DNA from 2 places in the Embleya sp. NPDC005575 genome. Region 1 is predicted to be linked to the other one. Evidence: riboswitches for the same ligand, from Rfam matches in the RefSeq annotation. Region 1 holds a riboswitch; the other holds the start of a gene.

Region 1 (5,126 bases):
TTCGATCGCGTGCGGGGAGAGGTGTTCGCGGGCGAAGTCCCGGGTGGTTTCGACGATCGCGAGCTGGTCGTCGGTGAGCGCGCTCACCGGGTCAGTCCATCGTGGGGATGTCGAAGTTCGCGCTCTCGCGCGCGGTCGAGGGCCAGCGCGAGGTGATGGTCTTGGTCCGGGTGTAGAAGCGGATCGAGTCGGGCCCGTGTTGGTTCAGGTCGCCGAATCCGGATCGCTTCCAGCCGCCGAAGGTGTGATAGGCCACCGGCACCGGGATGGGCACGTTGACGCCGACCATGCCGGTGTTCACCCGGCGGCCGAAGTCGCGGGCGGTGTCGCCGTCCCGGGTGAAGATCGCCACGCCGTTGCCGTACTCGTGTTCGCTCGCCAGGCGCAGCGCGTCCTCGTAGGAGGCCGCGCGGACCACCGACAACACCGGGCCGAAGATCTCCTCGCGGTACACCCGCATCGAGGGCGTCACGTGATCGAACAGCGACGCGCCGAGGAAGTAGCCGTCCTCGTGGCCGGGTACGCGTACGTCGCGGCCGTCGACGAGCAGCTTGGCGCCTTCGGCGACGCCGATGTCCAGGTAGCCGCGCACCCGTTCCAGTGCATCCCGGCCCACCAGGGGGCCGAAGTCGGCGTCCCGGTCGTGCGAGGGGCCCACGCGCAGTGTGGCGATGCGGGCGACGAGCTTGTCCACCAGTGCGTCGGCGGTCTCGGCGCCGACGGGCACCGCGACGGAGATGGCCATGCAGCGTTCGCCGGCGGAGCCGTATCCGGCGCCGATCAGCGCCTCGACGACCTGGTCGAGGTCCGCGTCCGGCATCACGATCAGGTGGTTCTTGGCCCCGCCGAAGCACTGGGCGCGCTTGCCGTTCGCGGTGGCCGTCGTATAGACGTACTCGGCGATCGCCGTCGAGCCGACGAAGCCCAGGGCCTGCACGCGCGGATCCTCCAGGAGCGTGTCGACGCTCTCCTTGCCGCCGTGGACCACGTTCAGGACGCCGGGCGGCAGTCCCGCCTCGAGGAAGAGTTCGGCCAGGCGCAGCGGCACCGAGGGGTCGCGCTCGGAGGGCTTGAGCACGAACGCGTTGCCGCAGGCGATGGCCGGGGCGATCTTCCACAACGGGATCATCGCCGGGAAGTTGAACGGGGTGATGCCGGCGACCACGCCGAGCGGCTGACGCAGCGAGTGCACGTCGATGCCGGTGCCCGCGTTGTCGGTGAACTCGCCCTTGAGCAGGTGTGGGATGCCGATGGCGAACTCCACGACCTCCAGGCCGCGTTGCAGGTCGCCGTGCGCGTCGGCGATGGTCTTGCCGTGCTCGGCCGACAAGAGCTGGGCGAGCGATTCGCGTTCGGGCTCCACCAGTTGAAGGAAGCGGGCCAGAACCCGGGCGCGTCGCTGGGGGTTCCAGTCGGCCCACGCGGGTTGTGCCCGTTCGGCGTCGGCGATCGCCGCCAGGGTGTCGGCGCGATCCGCGAGCGGAACGCGTGCCTGTACTCGTCCGGTGTTGGGGTCGTACACGTCGCCGAACGCGCCGGAGGCACCGAGGACGTGCTTGCCGCCGATGAAGTGGGAAAGCTCGCGGACCATGAACGACCTGTCTCTCGTCAGGTGCGATCCGGAGGAGGGCATGACCCGCCCACGCAACCTCGGCGCGGGTGCGCGTGGTTGCCCGGTGCGGGTCGACGTCGAAATGATCAGGAACTCCTGGGGAGTTCGACGTTCGCAGGATCATCCGGGGCGGGTGCGCGGACCGGTGTCATGCGTGTTTGCTCCATCCTCGTGGACAACACGGATATACCCGCGGCCGGTATCCTGACTTCCGGATCCACGCACGATGCCCGCCTTCCCGGCCTTCGCCAGTGGCTTGGTGCTGCGGCAGCGCACTCCCCGGTCACAGTGGCGGGACCATGCCGGATTCACACCGACTTCCCTGCACCGCGGACCTTGTTGTTGAAGACGATATAGTCGGACGTCCTAGTAAGTCCAGCGCCGGCTCCACCCGGTACGGTCACCGACCGGCCCGCGGCCCGCCGGCCATCGGCCGCGTTGCGGCGCGGCATTTCGGGATCGGGCGGAGGATGCGCCGGGGATACCGGGTGAACGGCGGCTTTTACGCCTGTTGGGCGTCGGGAACCGCGGACGGCGTGCCGATTGTTCGGCGTTGGCTGAGGAGACCGGTGACGAACTCCGAGCTGACCCGGATCCACGCCTGCTCCCCTTCGTCGCCGTCGACCTCGGGGAGCAGGCGATCCAGATGGGCGACGGCCGAGGGATCGTGGACTCGCGAGGCGTGGCCGGTGACCGTGCCGGTCCAGCCGGTCCGTGCGGCCGGGTCGATGTGGTCGGCCTGGAAGGCGACCACCGCATCGAGTGCGGCCTTCGCGAGCGGGGAGCCGAGCGGAGCCCGAAACACCACGCACTCCCGGTCGAGCGCGAAGGCCACCACGTGAACGGCCGGAAGCGCGCCCTCGCTGACGACGACACGGCCCACCCGGGCGCTCGCCATCAGCTCCAACGTCTCCCGGCGGCCGAGGGCGCGTTTTGTCACGGGGTGTTCGCTCATTTCTCAACCCTCGAATCCCGTCCGGGCGCCGACCAGGGCCGAACGGCCCTGTGTCGGTCGGTTCCCTCTTGTCGACGCCGCGCCCGATGCCGGCGCGCTCGGCCGTGCGCTCGGGCCGTGGCTTCAGCCTCCCGCGGGCGTGACGCCCGAACCAGGGCCGACCGGCCCGAATCGGCGGGTCCAACAGCCGGTTGTCGCCGAGACGCCGGCTCGGCCGACCGGCCCCGAGCGGGGCCGATGCGCGCGGCGGTGCGAGCCCGGTCGTGACTGCCCGTGGCCGCCCGAGCATGGGTATGGTTTCGATTGGCGCGCCGTCGACGCGTCAGGGCCGTACGGCCCCAGGCCCCGGGCCGTTCGGCCCGGGTGCGCGAAAGCGCGATGCGGTGTCCTGAAAACCGCATCGACGCATGGACCTCGGAGGCCGTCGCCGTGTTTTGCCTTGCCCATCCTGGGACACCCCGCCCACCCGCGCGCCGTCGCCTCCTCGGCCGCCGCGAAGCACGGTACGCCGTACGGTTGTTCGAACAGCACCGGACCCACCGCCGGCCGCGAGCCGGGGCGCGTCCCGGCCGACGTGGTGGTGCGCGATGAGCGCTGACGCGACCCGGTCACAGTCAGCCGTCCCCGGTCGGGTCCTGGTCGTCAACGCGGGCTCGTCGAGCCTGAAGGTGTCGGTGGTCGAGTCGGACGACACGATCGAGTGCACCTCGAACCTGCGCTGCGCCGACACGTTTCCGTCCGCGGCGCTCGCCGAGTTCGTGCACGCGGCCGGGCCCGTCGAAGCCGTCGGACATCGCATCGTGCACGGTGGTGCGGACTTCACCGGCCCGGCCCGGCTCGATCCGCACGTGTACGAGCGGATCACCGCGCTGCGCCCGCTCGCGCCCCTGCACCAGGACCGGGCGCTCGCCGGCATCGACGCGATCCGCGCATTGTGCCCGGACCTTCCCGCGGTCGCCTGTTTCGACACCGCCTTCCACCGCACCTTGCCGACCGAGGCGCACACCTATGCGCTCCCGCAGGCGTGGCGCACCCGATGGGGTCTGCGGCGCTACGGCTTCCACGGGCTGTCGCACGCCTACGCCTCGGCGCGGGCGAGCGAACTGGTCGGCCTACAACCGTCGTCGGCGCGTGTGGTCAGCTGCCATCTCGGCGCGGGGGCGTCGTTGGCCGCGGTTCGGGGCGGGGTCTGTGTCGACACCACGATGGGCTTCACTCCCACGGAGGGCCTGGTGATGGCCACCCGCGCCGGTGACCTGGACCCGGGCATGCTCGTCTGGCTGCTTCGCAACGGCGTCGAACTGGAGGAACTGGAGCGGGTGTTGGAGCACGAGGCCGGTCTGAGCGCGCTGGCCGGGCAGGGCGGCGACATGCGTGCGATCCGAGCGGACGCCGACGCGGGCGATCCGCGCGCCCGATCGGCACGGGCGATCTACGCCTACCGGGTGCGTACCCGGATCGCCGCCATGGCCGCCGCGATGGGCGGCCTGGACGTGCTGGCCTTCACCGGGGGAGTGGGCGAACACGACGACGCCCTGCGGGCCGCGACGGTCGCCGAGCTGGGCTTTTTGGGCGTGGCTCTGGATCCCGGTGCCAACGCGCGGGCATGGGCCGACGCCGACATCGGCGCCTCGGGTGCATCGGTGCGTACCGTGGTCGTCACCGCCCGCGAGGACGTGGCGATCGCCCGCGAAACCCGCGAGACGGCGGGCTGAACGCCGATCCGCCAACGGGAAACGCGCCACCCGTCGTGCGCCGGCACACGACGGCGTGAACGGATGGCGCGGCTTCCCGCGCGTCAGTGGCGACCGGGCGGGTCCGTCGACCAGGTCCAGTCGCGGACCTCGGGCATGTCCTCGCCGTGTTCGAGGATCCAGGCGCGGTGTCGGGTACGGGCGTCGAGCATGCTCTGGCGCACCGACGCGGCGCGCGCACCCAGGCCGGGGACGCGGTCGATCACGTCGATCACGCGTTGGTAGCGGTCCATGTCGTTGAGCACGACCATGTCGAACGGGGTCGTCGTGGTGCCGTACTCCTTGTATCCGCGCACGTGCAGGTGTTCGTGGTTGTGCCGGCGGTAGGCGAGGCGGTGGATCAGCCACGGGTAGCCGTGGTAGGCGAAGATCACCGGGACGTCGGTGCCGAACAGCGCGTCGTACTCGGCGTCGGGCATGCCGTGCGGGTGCTCGCTCTCCGGGAGCAGCCGCATCAGGTCCACCACGTTGACCACACGCACCCGCAGTTCGGGCAGGTGACGGCGGATCAGATCGACGGCGGCGAGCGTCTCCAGCGTGGGTACGTCGCCGGCGCAGGCCAAGACCACCTCGGGGTCGCCGTCGTCGTTGGAGGCCCACTCCCAGACGCCGGCGCCGCGGGTGCAGTGCAGGACCGCCTCGTCCATGGTCAGCCAGTCCGGGTTGGGCGTCTTGCCGGCGACGATCACGTTCACCAGGCCGCGACTGCGCAATACGTGATCGCCCACCGACAGCAGGGTGTTGGTGTCCGGCGGCAGGTAGACGCGGACGACCTCGGGCCGCTTGTTGATCACGTTGTCGACGA
Region 2 (5,126 bases), on a different contig from region 1:
AGCGTTCGCCGATCGCGGCCAGGTTGGCGTCGTTCTCGACCTGGACCGGACAGCTGAACGAGCGGCCGAGTCGGCCGCCGAGGTCCAGGCCGGTCCAGCCCGGCATCGCCGAGGAGAGCGTGACCACGCCTTCGGTATCCACTATCCCGGGCGTGCCCACGCCCACACCCCACAGCGAACCCCGGGAGACCTGGGCCCGGCGCAGGGTCTCGCTGACCAGGCTGCGCACCCGCTCCAGGCGTTCCTCGGTCTCGCAGTCCTCCTCCACGGTGCGTGCGGCCCGGCCGACGATCGTGCCGGCGAGGTCCGCGAGCACGACCCGGACATGGTGCACGCCGACGTCGATGCCGAGCAGGTGACCGGCCTCGGCGTGGAAGCGGAAGCGTCGGGCCGGCCGACCGCGCGGACGACTGCCGTCCTCGCTCTCGGCGGTGGCGGTCTCCACGACCAGGCCCTCGGCGAGCAGACCGTCGACGACACCCTCGACGGTGGGGCGGGACAGACCGGTGGCCTCCATGAGCGCGGTCACGGTCGACACCTGGCCACCGCGCAACGCGCGCAGGGTCGCTGCGGAGTTGATCCGCCGGACCACGGAGGAGTCTCCGCCGGTCGCCTGTGCCACAGCTCTTGTCCTCTCATCGCGCCGGCGCGCGGTACGTGCGTCCGGGCCGTCGCGCCCGTCGTCGCTCAGGCGCGGATGGTACCCAGGTTTCGCGTCGAATCAGGACGCGGGCCGCAACGCGGTCGGCCCCGCCTCGGCGAACGCCAGCCGGCAGGTGTCCGCGCGGTAGGTCGCCACGGTGACCGCGGCGGTCCGGCCGAGCGCGGTGTACGTCGTCGTCACGATCAGCACGGCCGTACCCGGCGGACGCTCCAGGTAGCGCGCCTCCTCGGCCTCGGCCACGCCCAGTTCGACTGCGCGGTGCCGGCCCTCCAGGCGGTGCCCGCGCAGTTGGCGCAGCATCAGCGAGGCGCGCTCGAAGCCCGGGACGCGGGTGGACAGCGAGGGCACGACGGCGCGGGAGACGTACAGGCATTCCAGGCCGACCACCTGGCGCATGGAGAACTGCCGGCGGCGCAGCCGGTGCACCAGGGCCGAGGGGCGGCCCTTGAGGGTGTCCGCGAAGTGGTCGGTCACCGACATGGTGGCGCAGTCGATCACCTCGCGGTCGCGCAGGTCCACGCCGGGCCAGCCCTCGCCGTCGGCGCTGAGCGAGACGTCCACGCGCGGTCCGGCGACCGTAGTGCCGGCGCCGCGCTTGCGGACCAGGCGGCCTTCGAGTTCGAGCTGTTCGAGGGCGTGCCGGAGGGTGGCCCGGGCGACGCCGAAGCGGGCCGCGAGGTCGCGCTCGTTGGGCAGGATGTCGCCGGAGCTGAAGTCCTCTTCGATCGCCTTCAGCAGCGAGGTGCGCAGTTGCCAGTACTTGGGCTCGCCGAGGACCGCCTCGTCCGGCAATGTCGCCATGTTGCCCACGGACGCCCCCTCGGCTGACCGACGCCTGCGCGGCGCGGACTTATTGCATGCTCGGTTTACTAAAGACGGTTGAATATAACCGCGTCCGACTGCGAAAGGTCCAGACCAAGTCGGTCCAAGTTGCCGGTGACCTGGCTCACATCACCGCGCCCGGACCGGAGGCGCCTAAGCTGACCTGCGCGAATGGTTCACCGCCCCGGCCGGGGGCGCGTGTCGCAAGAGGGAATCCGGTGTGAGCCCGGAACTGCCCCGCAGCGGTGAGTGGGAACGAGAGCCGTCATCACGCACTGGACGCCGAGCACGGTGTCCGGGAAGCGACGGCCGGTAGGTGTCGGTGCCCGGACGGGCCGGCGTGCCCACGAGTCCGAAGACCTGCCTTCGCCCGTGCGCGGCCCGTCCGTGCGCGGCCCACCGGAGCCTCGCGGGAGGGTCGGTCGCGTGTTCGTGGCCGGCGCCGCCGCGTCGTCCCGGTCGGGACCCCGGATCGAACTCGCGAAGGAGAGTTCCCATGACCCGCTCGGACCGCTCGGACCGCTCGCAGCGTGCCGCTCGTCGTGATCGCGCGGCGCAATCCGCCACGCGGTCCGCCGACTCGGCCGCGTGCACGATCACCGTGTGCCGGGGCTGCTGTTGCGGCACGGCCAAGATCGCGGGTGCCGATCACGCGGGCCAATTGGCGGCGTTGGGCGCGGCGCTGACCGGCACTCGGGTCGCGGTCCGGCTCGGCGACTGTCTGGGCCCGTGCGAGCGCGGCAATGTGATCGTGGTGCAGCCCTCGCCGACGGGCCGTGCGGCGGGCGGCCGGCCGACCTGGTTCGGGACGGTCAACGACCGGGAAGCGACCGGCGAGATAGCGGCGTGGGCGGCGGCGGGCGGCCCGGGGGTCGCGGATGCCCCGGGGCTGTTGGACCTGTACGAATTCACACCGAACCGCAAGGCCAGGCAGGGGTTGGAATCCTGACGAGGGCTCATGCCGGGAGCCTGCCCGACCGCGAAGTCTCCGTTCGGTTCGCGGGCGCCACACCGCCCACCACCACGACGCCGCCGACGACACCGCCGACCACCGTCCCGCCGAGCACGTGCACCACGACGGCGTGGGACCGCGCCGCGATCTACGTCGCGAACAACACCGTGTCGCACAAGGGTCACCCGTGGAAAGCGAAGTGGTGGACCCAGGGCGAGGAGCCGGGTACGACCGGCCAATGGGGCGTCTGGCAGGACCTGGGCGCCTGCTGACCGGACCGCAGCGGGACCGGTACCCGGTGAGCGGGACCGCCGGAATCCCGGACCACCGGCGCGTGTCGACCCCCACCGCCGAATACTCGCTCGTGCCGATTCGGCGGCCTGCCTAGGATCGAGCGATGACGACTTCCGACCATGCCGCCGTGACGGACGCCGTGACGGACGCCGTGCGCCGGGGCGACGTGGACCGGCTCTCCGCCTACTTCGACGGGACGACGCCCTGCCCGGTCGCGGTGCTGCGGCAGTTGATCGGACATCCGGACCCGGCGCCGCGCCACCTCGGAGTCGTATTGCTCCGGGAACGCGCCGGGCGGCCCGATCAGGGCTCGACCGCGGAGTCGGCGAGCCTGCTGTCCGAAGTGCCGGCAGGGCCGGCCGAGACGGCGGCGGTACTGGCCGAGGCGTACGCGCGACTGCGCGTCCCGGTGCCGGAATGGCGGTCGGCGGCCTGGCCGGCCAAGGTTCGGATCGCCTGGTTGCGAGCCGAGATCATCGGCCGACCCGAGGCGACCGTGCGGGCCGAACCGTCGGGCGAGGAGCTGTACCGGGCGGTCGGCTCGATCGACGCCGACGCGCCGGCCGACCTCGACGACTACCTGCGCGGGCTGGTCGCCCGGCCCGATCCGGTGCTGCGCGCGGGGGCGCTGCGGGTACTGCGCGAGGGGGTGTACGGCGCGCTGCTGGGGCCCGAGCAGGCGCGCGGCCGGTTGGTCGAGCTGCTGGAGCCGGCCGGCGGGGCGCGGGTGGTCGCGGGAGCGCTGGCCCAGTTGGCCGAACCGTGGGCCGCCGGGGACGCGCCGGCGGGCCTGGAGTCGGCGCTGCGGCGGCTGGTGACGGAGTACCCCGAGGCCGTGGAGACCGCGGCCCGGTTCGGCCTCTCCGGGCTGCTGCGCGAGATCGCGGCGGATCCGCGATTGCCGGGGAGTCGGCGGCGGCGCGCCCTGGAACTGGTCGGGGAGTTCGCCGAACGCGGCGATACGGCCGCACTGTCGGCGCTTGCGCGCATGGACCCGCTGCTGTTCGCCGTGCCGTTCGTCGCCTGTCTGCGGGCAATGCATCGACGCGGTCACTTCGTCCGGCCCGACGACGTGCCGGCGGTGATCGAGATGGCGCTCGCGGACTACCGCGTGTCCGCCGCGGACTTCGCGATCGTGTTGTTCACCGTGCGGCACGAGGTTGTGCGGGTCCTGACGGCCGTTTCGGAGGACGATCCGCACTGGCCTCGATGCCTGGACCTGCTGCACGCGGCGGCCGCCCAGGGGGCAGCCGACCTGCCGGTCGTCGAGGTGCTCACCGCGCGACTGGCCGCCTCGGAGCGGCCCGAGCCGATCCTGTCCGTCCTGCGCGAACTGCGCCACCGGGACGCGGACGGCGCGGAGGGCGCGGTGCTCGCCGCCCTGCCCAGGGCTCCTCGGGCGGCGCTGGGCACACTGGAGGTGATGGGTGGTCCGCGCACGGTCGCGGCCCTGCGCGTGGGGCTGGGCATGGACGATCCCGACGGCGTGGTCGTGCCACACCTGCGGGCGGTGGCGGACCGGGCCCTGGAACTCGTCTGGCACCTCACCGACGATCCGGACGCCCGCCGGGAGTTGCGGGCCCGGCTCGACCGCCGGGAGCTGCCGAAACGGATCGCGAGCGATCTCGGTATCCCCGATCCGGACGAACTCGCCCTGCTCACTGCGGATCTCGACGCGGACCGGCCGGTCGACGCACTGTGCCGGCTGGCCCGCAACGGCGATGCGCGCAGCATTCCCGTGCTCGCGGACCTGCTGCTGCGGTCGGTCGGTGACCTCGTGGCGAACCGGGGCGAGGAGACCACCGAACCGGTCGTGCCGGACGAGGTGATCGAGGCCGTCGGTGACCTCGGTGAACGGCTGCACCGACGCGGCGCGTTGCGCCCGGTGTGCCTGCCGACCGCGTCCGACCCGAAGGCGGCACGCGAGGCCCTGCTCACCGACATCACACTCGATCTGCTGGACCGCGTGGGAATCACCGCCGCCGAAACAGCCGTCCTGCTCGAACTCCTGCTCCGCACCCGAGCCTTGGGCGTCAAGCAGCGGATCCACCGGCTGATCCGACACCGCGATCCGCACGTGCGCAAGCACGCCATCGCGCTGTTGGCGCGCGACCCGGACCCGGACGCGGCGCGGTCGTTGTCCGCGAGCCTGATCCCGCTCACCTCGGCCGCCGACCCGCAGACGGTGCGACAGGCCCTGCACGCGCTCGGCCGGGCGCGGGCCCATTGGGCCGGCGGCGCGATCGCGGCATGCCTGGAGCACCCGGTGATGAACATCCGCAAAACGGCGGCGCGGGCGCTGCTCGACGCGGGCACACCGGCCCAGGTCCCGGCGCTGCTCGGCCTGCTCGGCCGGCACGACAACCCGGGTCTGCGCGAGTCGCTGAAAGCCGC

What was found. Region 1 has a riboswitch for cobalamin ahead of ABZS54_RS09805 (CoA-acylating methylmalonate-semialdehyde dehydrogenase). Riboswitches for the same ligand answer to the same signal wherever they lie in the genome.
Region 2: another riboswitch for cobalamin. It lies ahead of ABZS54_RS35685 ((2Fe-2S) ferredoxin domain-containing protein); the one in region 1 lies ahead of ABZS54_RS09805 (CoA-acylating methylmalonate-semialdehyde dehydrogenase).

Annotation. Positions count from the first base shown of each region.
Region 1 covers NZ_JBEXCV010000020.1:50,479-55,604, reverse strand. Annotated here, with positions in the region: gene ABZS54_RS09810 (acyl-CoA dehydrogenase family protein) at 1-87, opposite strand, end outside; gene ABZS54_RS09805 (CoA-acylating methylmalonate-semialdehyde dehydrogenase) at 92-1,591, opposite strand; cobalamin riboswitch at 1,789-1,959, opposite strand; gene ABZS54_RS09800 (pyridoxamine 5'-phosphate oxidase family protein) at 2,115-2,567, opposite strand; gene ABZS54_RS09795 (acetate/propionate family kinase) at 3,155-4,282, shown strand; gene ABZS54_RS09790 (phosphoketolase family protein) at 4,366-5,126, opposite strand, start outside.
Region 2 covers NZ_JBEXCV010000165.1:2,446-7,571, reverse strand. Annotated here, with positions in the region: gene ABZS54_RS35695 (ROK family protein) at 1-622, opposite strand, end outside; gene ABZS54_RS35690 (GntR family transcriptional regulator) at 722-1,465, opposite strand; cobalamin riboswitch at 1,692-1,848, shown strand; gene ABZS54_RS35685 ((2Fe-2S) ferredoxin domain-containing protein) at 1,983-2,435, shown strand; partial or broken gene ABZS54_RS35680 (carbohydrate-binding protein) at 2,468-2,710, shown strand; gene ABZS54_RS35675 (HEAT repeat domain-containing protein) at 2,836-5,126, shown strand, end outside.